One region of the Methylobacterium sp. AC690 genome, then DNA from elsewhere that is predicted to be linked to it. Evidence: predicted binding sites of a transcription regulator. Region 1 holds the regulator's gene; the other holds the start of a gene.
The links. Region 1 encodes PhoB, which activates phosphate uptake and scavenging genes when phosphate is short. Its sites were predicted from a motif close to TGTCATNNANCTGTCAT; they were not measured.

Region 1 (5,201 bases):
GCGCTTCGACATCCGCAGCGCCCTCCTGAACGCCGTAACCTTCGGGCTGCTCATCATCGGGGTCGACGGACTCGGCGACCCGGCGACCCGGGGCGTGGCGCTGGCCGAGATCGGGGCGGCCCTGGCGATCGGCGCGGTCTTCGTCTGGACCCAGACCCGGCTGGCGCGCCCGCTCCTGCCCGTCGATCTCCTGCGGATCCCCGCCTTCGCCCTGTCGATGGCGAGCTCCGTCGCCTCCTTCGCGGCCCAGATGATGGCCTACGTCGCCCTGCCCTTCTACTTCCAGGACGTGCTGCACCTCTCCGAGACGCAGACCGGCTTCCTGATGACGCCCTGGCCCCTGGCCATCGCCCTGATGGCCCCGATCTCGGGGCGCCTCGCCGACCGCTACGCCCCGGGGCTGCTCGGCGGCCTCGGCCTCGCCCTGATGGCCACCGGCCTGACGGCGACCGCCCTGCTCCCCGCGGGCGCGTCGCATCCCGACATCGCCTGGCGCCTGACCCTGTGCGGCCTCGGCTTCGGGTTGTTCCAGTCGCCCAACAACAAGGTCATCATCACCAGCGCCCCGCGGGACCGGAGCGGCGGGGCGAGCGGGATGCAATCCACCGCCCGGCTCACCGGGCAATCCTTCGGCGCGGCCCTGGTGGCGGTGATCTTCGGCCTGCACCAGGGCGGCCCGCCGGCGGGACCGGTGACCGCGACCCTGTGGTGCGCCGTCGCGCTGGCGAGCCTCGGGGCGGTGACCAGCGTGCTGCGGCGCCAGCCCGGCGCCTGACGCGTCCGCCGCGATCGCACCAGGACCCGTCCTGCGCGTTGACCCGGGCAGAGCCTCTCCCAAGGACGATCCCATGAACCTCGACCTGTCCGGCAAGCGCGCCCTCGTCAGCGGCTCCACCAGCGGCATCGGCTACGCCATCGCCAAAGCGCTGGGCGAGCTCGGGGCCAACGTGGCGATCAACGGGCGGACGCAGGAGCGGGTGCGCGACGCCGTCGAGCGCCTCAAGCGCGAGACCGGCCATGCCGGCTTCATCGGGGCACCCGGCGACGTCGCCAACCCGGACGGGGCGGCCCGGGTGGTCTCCGGCCTGCCGGACATCGACATCCTGGTGAACAACACCGGCATCTTCGAGCCGAAGCCCTTCTTCGAGATCTCGGACGAGGACTGGCACCGGTTCTTCGACACCAACGTGATGAGCGGCGTGCGCCTCGCCCGGGCCTACACCCCCGGCATGGTCCAGCGCGGCTGGGGCCGGGTGGTCTTCATCTCCAGCGAATCCGGCGTGAACATCCCGGTGGAGATGGTGCATTACGGAATGACCAAGACCGCCCAGCTCGCGGTCGCGCGGGGACTCGCCGAGACGGTGTCGGGCAGCGGCGTCACCGTGAACAGCGTGCTGCCGGGGCCGACCCTGTCGGAGGGCGTCGCCGAGTTCATGAAGAGCATGGCCCAGGGGCAGGACGGCGGAGCCGGGGGCGAGGTCGACCTCGACGCCGCCGGAAGGGCTTTCGTGGCCGAGCACCGCCCGACCTCGCTGATCGGTCGTCTCGCCACCGTCGAGGAGGTGGCCAGCATGGTCGCCTACCTCTGCAGCCCGGCCGCCAGCGCCACCAGCGGCGCGGCCCTCCGGGTCGATGGCGGCGTGGTGCGCAGCATCGTCTGAGGACGCGCCGCCCGGTGCGCGGCGGCGGGTGCGGTAAGGATTTCGCAACCTCTGCCGCCGACCCTGGCCCGAAGAGACGGGAGGGCCAAGCGATGGGGGATTATGCGCTGGAAGGTCCGCGCTGGGGCACGGGCGCGGCGGGCACGAGCGGCGGTACCGTCACCTGGGCCGTCGACGGCACGATTCCCACCAGCTTCGTGAGCCTTCTCCAGGCCGCCTTCGCCACCTGGGCGGCGGCCGCCAACATCGCGTTCCAGCAGGTGGCCACGACGGCCAGCGCCCAGATCGACGTCACCCTCGGGGGAATCGACGGGCTCGGCAACACCCTGGGCTATGCCCATTATACCTATAGCGGCCAGCGCATGCAGTCGGTGGAGATCACCTTCGACAGCGGCGAGGGCTGGCACGCCGCCTCCGGCGGGCGGGTGGTCAGCACCCAGAACGTCGATCTCTCCCTGGTGGCGCTGCACGAGATCGGCCACGCGCTCGGCCTCGATCACTACAACACCAAGCCCGAGGTGATGAACGCCATCCTCAACACCAGCATCAAGACCCTGGCGGCCGGCGACCTCGCCGGAATCCAGGCCCTGTACGGCGCGCCGAGCGCTCCGGTGGTGGCCGTGGCCGCACCGTCGAGCCCGGTCGCCGCCTCCACCGCCCCGGCGGTCACGGCGGTGTACCGGTTCTACGACACCCATACGGGGGATCACTTCTACACGACGAGCACCGCCGAGAAGGCGCAGATCCAGCAGACGCTGCCGTGGTTCAACTACGAGGGCACTGCCTGGGCGGCCCCGGCCAAGGGCGCCGACACGGTGGACGTGTTCCGGTTCTTCGACACGGTCTCCAACGCCCACTTCTTCACGACAAGCGTGTCCGAGCGGGACCAGGTCCTGAAGACCGCGCCGAGCTACAAGTACGAGGGCGTGGCCTTCGAGGCCTACGCCGATGCCAGCGCCCCCGGCGGCCTGACCCTGGAGCGCTTCTACAACACCCAGACCGGCCAGCATCACTTCGCCGGCAGCGCCGAGGAGGCCAACGGCATCAATCACGGCGTCGCGGGTCCGGGCTGGGTCGACGAGGGCAAGGCCTTCACCGTCCACCTGCCCACCGACACGATGATGTTCGCCTGAGCGGCGGGGCCGGCCACTCGGCTCGGCGACTTGGCTCAGCCCAGCGACTCGGCCCGGCTACTCGGCTTCGGTCTCGAACATCTCGTCGAAGGAATAGCCCGAGCCGCGCACGGTGCGGATCGGGTCGCTCTGGCGCGGGCGGTTCAGGGCTTTGCGCAGGCGCCCGACATGGACGTCGACGGTGCGCTCGTCGATGTAGACGTCGTGGCCCCAGACGCCGTCGAGGAGCTGCTCGCGGGAGAACACCCGGCCGGGGCTCTGCATCAGGAACTCGAGGAGCTTGAACTCGGTCGGCCCGAGATGGATCTCGCGGCCCTCCCGGCGGATGCGGTGGCTGACCCGGTCGAGCTCGATGTCGCCGGCCACCAGCAGGTTGGCGACGTGGGCGGGCTTGGCCCGGCGCAGCAGGGCGCGGACCCGGGCGAGGAGCTCGGGCACCGAGAACGGCTTGACGATGTAGTCGTCGGCGCCGGTTCCCAGGCCGCGGATGCGGTCGCCCTCCTCGCCCCGCGCCGTCAGCATGATGACCGGCAGCCGCTCGGTTTCGCGCCGGGCGCGGATACGGCGGCAGAGCTCGATCCCCGACAGGGCGGGCAGCATCCAGTCGAGCAGGACGAGGTCGGGCACCTGCTCCTGCAGGCGCAGGTCCGCCTCGTCGCCGCGGGCGGCCGAGTCGACGATGAACCCCTCGGCCTCGAGGTTGTAGCGGAGGAGAAGGGTCAGGGCCTCCTCGTCCTCGACGATCAGGATACGCGTACTCATCGTGCGCTTTCGATCAGACCGGCACGGGGTCAGGCCGCGCCGGGCATGTCCACGGTGGCGTAGTTGGAGGCGTCGTTCTTCGGGCGCTCGCGCTCGGCCAGCAGGTTCTCGCCGGTGACGAGGTAGTGGATCGTCTCGGCGATGTTGGTGGTGTGGTCGCCGATGCGCTCGATGTTCTTGGCCACGAACAGGAGGTGCGTGCAGAACGAGATGTTGCGCGGATCCTCCATCATGTAGGTCAGGAGCTCGCGGAACAGGGAATTGTAGAGGGCGTCGATGGCGTCGTCGCGCTCCCAGACGCCGAGGGCCGCCTTGATGTCGCGGCTGGCATAGGCGTCGAGGACGTCCTTGAGCTGCTCCTGCACCAGGTCGCTCATGTGCTGGACGCCGATGACGATCTTCTGCGGCTGGATCTGGTCGGCGATCGCCACGACGCGCTTGGCGACGTTCTTGGCGAGGTCGCCGATGCGCTCGAGATCGTTCGACACCCGGATCGCCGTCACGGTCTCGCGCAGGTCGATGGCCAGGGGCTGGCGCCGGGCGATGAGCAGGATCGCCCGCTCCTCGATCTCGCGCTGCAGGGTGTCGAGGCGGGTGTCGGCGGCGATCACCGCCTGGGCCAGGGGCGCGTCGCGGCGCACCAGGGCCTCGCCGGCCTCGGTCATCATCTTCTCGGCGATGCCGCCCATCTCGGAGATCGAGCGGCGCAGGTCCTCAAGGTCCGTATCGTAGGATTTGACGATGTGGTCGGGCATGGGTCTCGCTCCTCGATCGGGCCCGCCTGTCCGGTGCCCGCCCTGGCGGTGATGTGGGGCGCGGGCCGATCCCGGCCGGCGGAGGATCAGCCGAAGCGGCCGGTGATGTAGTCCTGCGTCTGGCGCTTCTCCGGGTTCATGAAGATGCGCGTCGTCGGGCCGAATTCCACCAGCTCGCCGAGATACATGAAGGCGGTGAACTGCGAGATGCGCGCCGCCTGCTGCATGTTGTGCGTGACGATGACGATGGTGAATTCCGAGCGCAGCTGCTCGATCAGCTCCTCGATGCGGCCGGTGGAGATCGGGTCGAGGGCCGAGGTCGGCTCGTCGAACAGGATCACCTCGGGGCGCTGGGCCACCGTGCGGGCGATGCAGAGGCGCTGCTGCTGGCCGCCCGAGAGGCCCATGCCGGACTGCTTGAGCTTGTCCTTCACCTCGTCCCAGAGGGCGGCCTTGCGCAGGGATTCCTCGACGCGCACGTCGAGGTCGGCCTTGGGCAGCTTCTCGTAGAGGCGCAGGCCGAAGGCGACGTTGTCGTAGATCGACATTGGGAACGGGGTCGGCTTCTGGAACACCATGCCGATGCGCGAGCGCAGCTCGTTGAGGTCGACCTTGGAATCCAGCACGTTCTGGCCGTCGAGGAGGATCTCCCCTTCCGCGCGCTGGTCCGGATAGAGGCTGTAGATCCGGTTGAAAGTGCGCAGCAGGGTGGACTTGCCGCAGCCCGACGGGCCGATCAGCGCCGTGACCTGGCGGTCGTGGAAGTTGAGGTTGACCGACTTCAGGCCGTGGAAGCTGCCGTAATAGAAGTTCAGGTCCTTGACGGCGATGCGGACCGGTGAGGACTCGTCGGCCTTGTGGCGTCCGGTGAGCTGCGCGGACGTGATCCC
Region 2 (4,866 bases), on a different contig from region 1:
GTGAGGTCGAGACGGCCGAGGCGGTCGTCGCGATGCGGGTCGACGCCGGCATTGTAGAACACGATGTCGGGGCGCAGGGCATCGAGCAGCGGCCCGACATAGGCCTCGAGCACCGCGAGATAGCCGGCATCGTTTACGCCGTCGGGCAGGCCGACATCGCGGTCGCCGGCGATCTTGCGCGTCGGATAGTTCTTCTCGGCATGGATCGAGAGGGTGAACAGGTCGGGCGTCCCGCCGAGGCAATCGGCGGTGCCGTCGCCCTGGTGGACGTCGCAATCCACCACCAGGGCCCGGGCGATGCTGCCCTCGGCGTGCAGGGTCCGGGCGGCCACCGCCACGTCGTTGAAGATGCAGAAGCCGGCGCCGGTCTCGCGCCGGGCATGGTGACTGCCCCCGGCGGTGCTGCCCGCGAGGCCGTGCGTCAGGGCGAGGCGGGCCGCCAGCAGGGTGCCGCCCACCGAGGCGCAGGAACGGGCCACCACCGAGGCGCCCACGGGCAGGCCGATATTGCGCTCGATCTCGCGGGAGACGTCCAGGGCGAGCACGGCCTCCACGTAGGCGCGCTCGTGGGCGGCGACGAGGAGGTCGGCCCCGGCCGGCTCCGGCCGCGCGAAGCCGCCCGGGACCAATCCCCGTTCCGCCAGGAGCTCGGCCAGGCGCCCGTACTTGCGCATCGGGAAGCGATGGCCCTCCGGCAGGGTCGCTTCGTAGGCCGGGTGGAAGACGATGGGCAGGCTCATCGTAACAGGCTCATCGTTGCAGGCTCATCGTGACGGGCTCATCGTGACGGGCTCATGCGAGATCCGCGATCAGCCGGTCCGCCAGGGCGAGCCCGCTGTCATGGGCGGCCTCGATGCGCGGCCCGAGGCAGCCGTCGCCGGCATAGCCGAGACGCTGGACCGGATCGTAGAGGCAGGATGCGCCGCAGGTCTCCTCCACGAGGGCGTAGCGCCAGCGATGGGCGCGGGCCTGCAGGGAGGCGATGGGTCCGCCGAAGAGGTCGGCGACGGCGGCGAGCAAGGCGGCCCGCACGGCCTCCGGGGTGTCTTCGAGATGCGTCTTCGACCAGTCGGGCGTGGCATGGACGGTGTAGGCGGCGGGCGCCGTCGGGCGCCCCGGCTTCGCACCCTCGCGGAACAGCGCGGCGACCGGTCCATCCGCGGGGCGCAGGACGTCGCCCGCGAAGGGCAGGTCCCGCCCGCAGGTCAGCATCAGCGACCAGCACGGCGCGTAGGTGGCCCGCGCAACCCCGGGCAATGCGAGGCCGCTGGCGGCGAGGAGGCGCCGGGCCTGCGGGCCCGGCAGCGTCAGGACGACCGCGTCGAAATGCCGGTCCTCGCCGGCCTCCGCCAGCGTCAGACGCCAGCCCCGGTCGGCCCGCGCCAGGGCGGTGACGGTGCGGGCGACCTGCACGTCGAGGCCTGCGAGGAGATCGCGCACGGGCGCGGTCATGTCGGGTACGGCGGTGACGCGGCCGGGCGCCTCGTAGGGCGCGACGAGGCCACGGGCTTCCCAGTCGGCCAGGCGGGCACGAAAAGCGGGGCCGTGCGCCCGCATCACCTGCGCGCCGTGGTCGAAACTCAGCCCGCTCTCGCGGTCGCGGCGGTTCGCCATGCGGCCGCCCGGCTGCCGGCCCTTGTCGAACACCGCGACGGAGAACCCGGCCTCGTGGAGACAGCGTGCCGCGCTGGCCCCCGCCATCCCGGCCCCCACGATCGCCACTTGTGTCGGTATCGCCATTTGCGCCGGTCCCGTCACCCGTGTCCCCCCTCGTGATCCGAGATTGTCATACGACTGAAGCAGCACGGCTGTTAGGGGCGCTGTGCAGTCCGGGACGCGACGCGGTGTCCAGCCCGCGCCGGGCTGCGATGTCGGGGCTTCGCGGACGGGAGACGTCGCGGATGTGGGATCAGGCGATGCGGGAGCTGTCGGAGCCGGGCGCTGCGGTCGCCCTCTGGCTCTGCGTCGCCCTGACCCTCATCAACCTCGCCGGCATCGCGGTGGCGGCCCTGCGGATCGGCCGGCGCAACGGCGCGTCGGTGTTTCCCGAAGCTGCCCCCCTCTCCCTGGTGCGGCCGGTCTGCGGCGTCGAGGCCTTCAGCGAGGAGCTGCTGACGCGCGGCTTCCATCTCGCCTATCCGGACTACGAGCTGATCTTCTGCGTGGCGCACGGGGCCGACCCCATCGTGCCGCTGCTGGAGCGCCTGATGGCGGCGCATCCGCGGGTGCCGGCCCGCCTGATCGTCGGCGACGAGCGGATCAGCGACAACCCGAAGCTCAACAATTGCGTCCGTGGCTGGGAGGCGGCCCGCCACGACTGGGTGGTGCTCGCCGACTCGAACGTCGCGATGCCGCCGGATTACCTGCAGCAGCTGCAGGCGGCGTGGCGCCCGAACACCGGTCTCGTCTGCTCGACACCGATCGGGGCCCGCCCGACCGGCCTGTTCGCCGCGGTGGAATGCGCCTTCCTCAACACCCTGCAGGCGCGCTGGCAATATACCGGCGAGGCCCTCGGCCTCGGCTTCGCCCAGGGCAAGAGCATGCTCTGGCACAAGCCCTTCCTGGAGGCCCGCGGCGGTATCCGGGCCCTGGCGGCCGAGATCGCCGAGGATGCGGCGGCGACAAAGCTCGTGCGGGCGGCAGGCGCGCAGGTCCACCTCGTGGCCGCCCCCTTCGACCAGCCCCTCGGACAGCGCACCCTCGCGGAGGTCTGGTCCCGGCAGCTGCGCTGGGCCCGCCTGCGCCGGGTCACCTTCCCGCTGTTCTTCGCCCCCGAGATCGGCTGCGGACCGCTCCTGCCCTTCGCCCTCGCCCTCGCGGCCGCGCCCTCTCCGGCATTGGCCGGCCTCCTCCTCGGGCTCGCCGCCCTGTGGTACGGGGCCGAAATCGGCCTGGCCGCCCGGGCGCGCTGGTACCGTCAGCCCCGGCTTCTCCTCGCCTTCCTGATCCGCGACACCCTGGTGCCCGCCCTGTGGGTCAGCGCCTGGATGCGGGGCGCCATCGTCTGGCGCGGCAATCCGATGGACATCCGGACGAAGGCGTCCGAGCCGTCCGGCCGCAGCCCCTGGCGTCGCCTGCGGGCCCGCGCCAGCGCCGCCTGAGCGCGCCGGTGTGGGCCCTCCGCCCCGGGGGGATGAGCCCGCAGCGCTCCTGGACACAGGCGGTCTTGGACGGCAGCGCTTCTGGACGGCAGCGCTCTTGCTTGAGGCACTCTGCCCACGGCGGGCGAGCGGACGGAGCCTGGGCGTTGCAGACCGAGACGAACGGACTTCACAAGGGCCTGAACGCCTTCCACCTCTGGGGCATCGCGGTCGGGCTCGTCATCTCGGGCGAGTATTTCGGCTGGAGCTACGGCTGGGCCACCGCCGGGACCCTGGGCTTCCTCATCACCACCATGGCCGTGGCGGCGATGTACGTCGCCTTCATCTTCAGCTTCACCGAACTCACCACGGCGATCCCGCAGGCCGGCGGGCCCTTCGCCTACAGCCGGCGCGCCTTCGGGCCGGTGGGCGGCTGCATCGCCGGCTACGCCACGCTGATCGAGTTCGTGTTCGCCCCGCCCGCCATCGCCCTGGCGATCGGGGCCTATCTGAACGTGCAGTTCCCCGGCCTCGATCCGAAGCACGCGGCCCTGGGCGCCTACCTCGTCTTCATGACCCTCAACATCGTCGGGGTGCAGATCGCCGCGACCTTCGAGCTGTTCGTGACGATCCTGGCGGTGGCGGAACTCCTGGTCTTCATGGGCGTCGTCGCCCCGGCCTTCGCCTGGTCGAACTTCGCCGCCAACGGCTGGGCCGGCGCGGACCGGTTCGGCCTGCCGGCGATCGGCGGCATGTTCGCCGCGATCCCGTTCGCGATCTGGTTCTTCCTCGCCATCGAGGGCGTGGCGATGGCCGCCGAGGAGGCCAAGGACCCCAGGCGCACCATCCCCATCGCCTACATCACGGGCGTGCTGACCCTGACGGCCCTGGCCTTCGGCGTGATGATTTTCGCCGGCGGCGCGGGCGATTGGCGGATCCTCAGCAATCTCAACGATCCCCTGCCCCAGGCGATGAAGGGCGTGGTGGGCGAATCCAGCGGCTGGCTGCACATGCTGGTCTGGCTCGGCCTGTTCGGCCTCGTCGCCTCGTTCCACGGCATCATGATGGGCTATTCGCGCCAGATCTACGCCCTGGCCCGCGCTGGCTTCCTGCCCCGCGGGCTCGCCCGATTGCACCCGCGCTTCCGCACGCCGCACATCGCCACCCTCGCCGGGGGCGTCGTCGGGATCGCGGCGATCTACAGCGACAACCTCGTGACCCTCGCGGGCCAGTCGCTCACGGCCAGCATCGTCACCATGGCGGTGTTCGGCGCCCTGGTGATGTACGGGATGAGCCTGGCGAGCCTGTTCCGGCTGCGCCGGATCGAGCCGGGCCTCGTCCGTCCCTATCGCGCGCCCCTCTACCCGGCGGCGCCCGCCTTCGCACTCGTCATGGCGGCGATCTGCTTCGTCGCCCTGGTCGTCTACAACCCGGTGATCTTCGCGATCTTCCTCGTCCTGATGGGGTTGGCCGTGCTCGCGGCGAAGGCGCTGGCGACCCCGGACCCGGTGGCCGTGCAGCCTATCTCCGATCCAGTCCCGTGAGGGCGAAGGAAACGCCAGCCCGCTCGCCACCAGGACTTCGGCCCCTCGGGGACGCCTCGGCCAGGGCCGCCAGTCCAGGCCCCGGAGCGTCACCCGACACCCTTCCTCCAGAAGAAGCGAAAATCGAGGGAGCCAACCCGTTCCGGGGCGCCAGCCTGTGAAGGCCCTGAGGGACGTGGGGTAACAGTAACGCGCGCACCGCATTACCAGATACCCTGAAGGCTATCCTCGCTTCGGTCCGC

Region 2: a site for PhoB is predicted at 1,785-1,801, ahead of AC0IY1_RS20700 (ceramide glucosyltransferase). Genes of this name have one in related genera too.

What each region holds. Positions count from the first base shown of each region.
Region 1 covers NZ_CEEDOX010000008.1:34,018-39,218, reverse strand. Annotated here, with positions in the region: gene AC0IY1_RS10950 (MFS transporter) at 1-775, shown strand, start outside; gene AC0IY1_RS10945 (SDR family NAD(P)-dependent oxidoreductase) at 849-1,661, shown strand; gene AC0IY1_RS10940 (matrixin family metalloprotease) at 1,754-2,794, shown strand; gene phoB (phosphate regulon transcriptional regulator PhoB) at 2,852-3,556, opposite strand; gene phoU (phosphate signaling complex protein PhoU) at 3,586-4,311, opposite strand; gene pstB (phosphate ABC transporter ATP-binding protein PstB) at 4,398-5,201, opposite strand, start outside.
Region 2 covers NZ_CEEDOX010000019.1:64,608-69,473, reverse strand. Annotated here, with positions in the region: gene AC0IY1_RS20710 (histone deacetylase family protein) at 1-740, opposite strand, end outside; gene AC0IY1_RS20705 (NAD(P)/FAD-dependent oxidoreductase) at 793-1,740, opposite strand; gene AC0IY1_RS20700 (ceramide glucosyltransferase) at 1,917-3,101, shown strand; gene eat (ethanolamine permease) at 3,248-4,624, shown strand.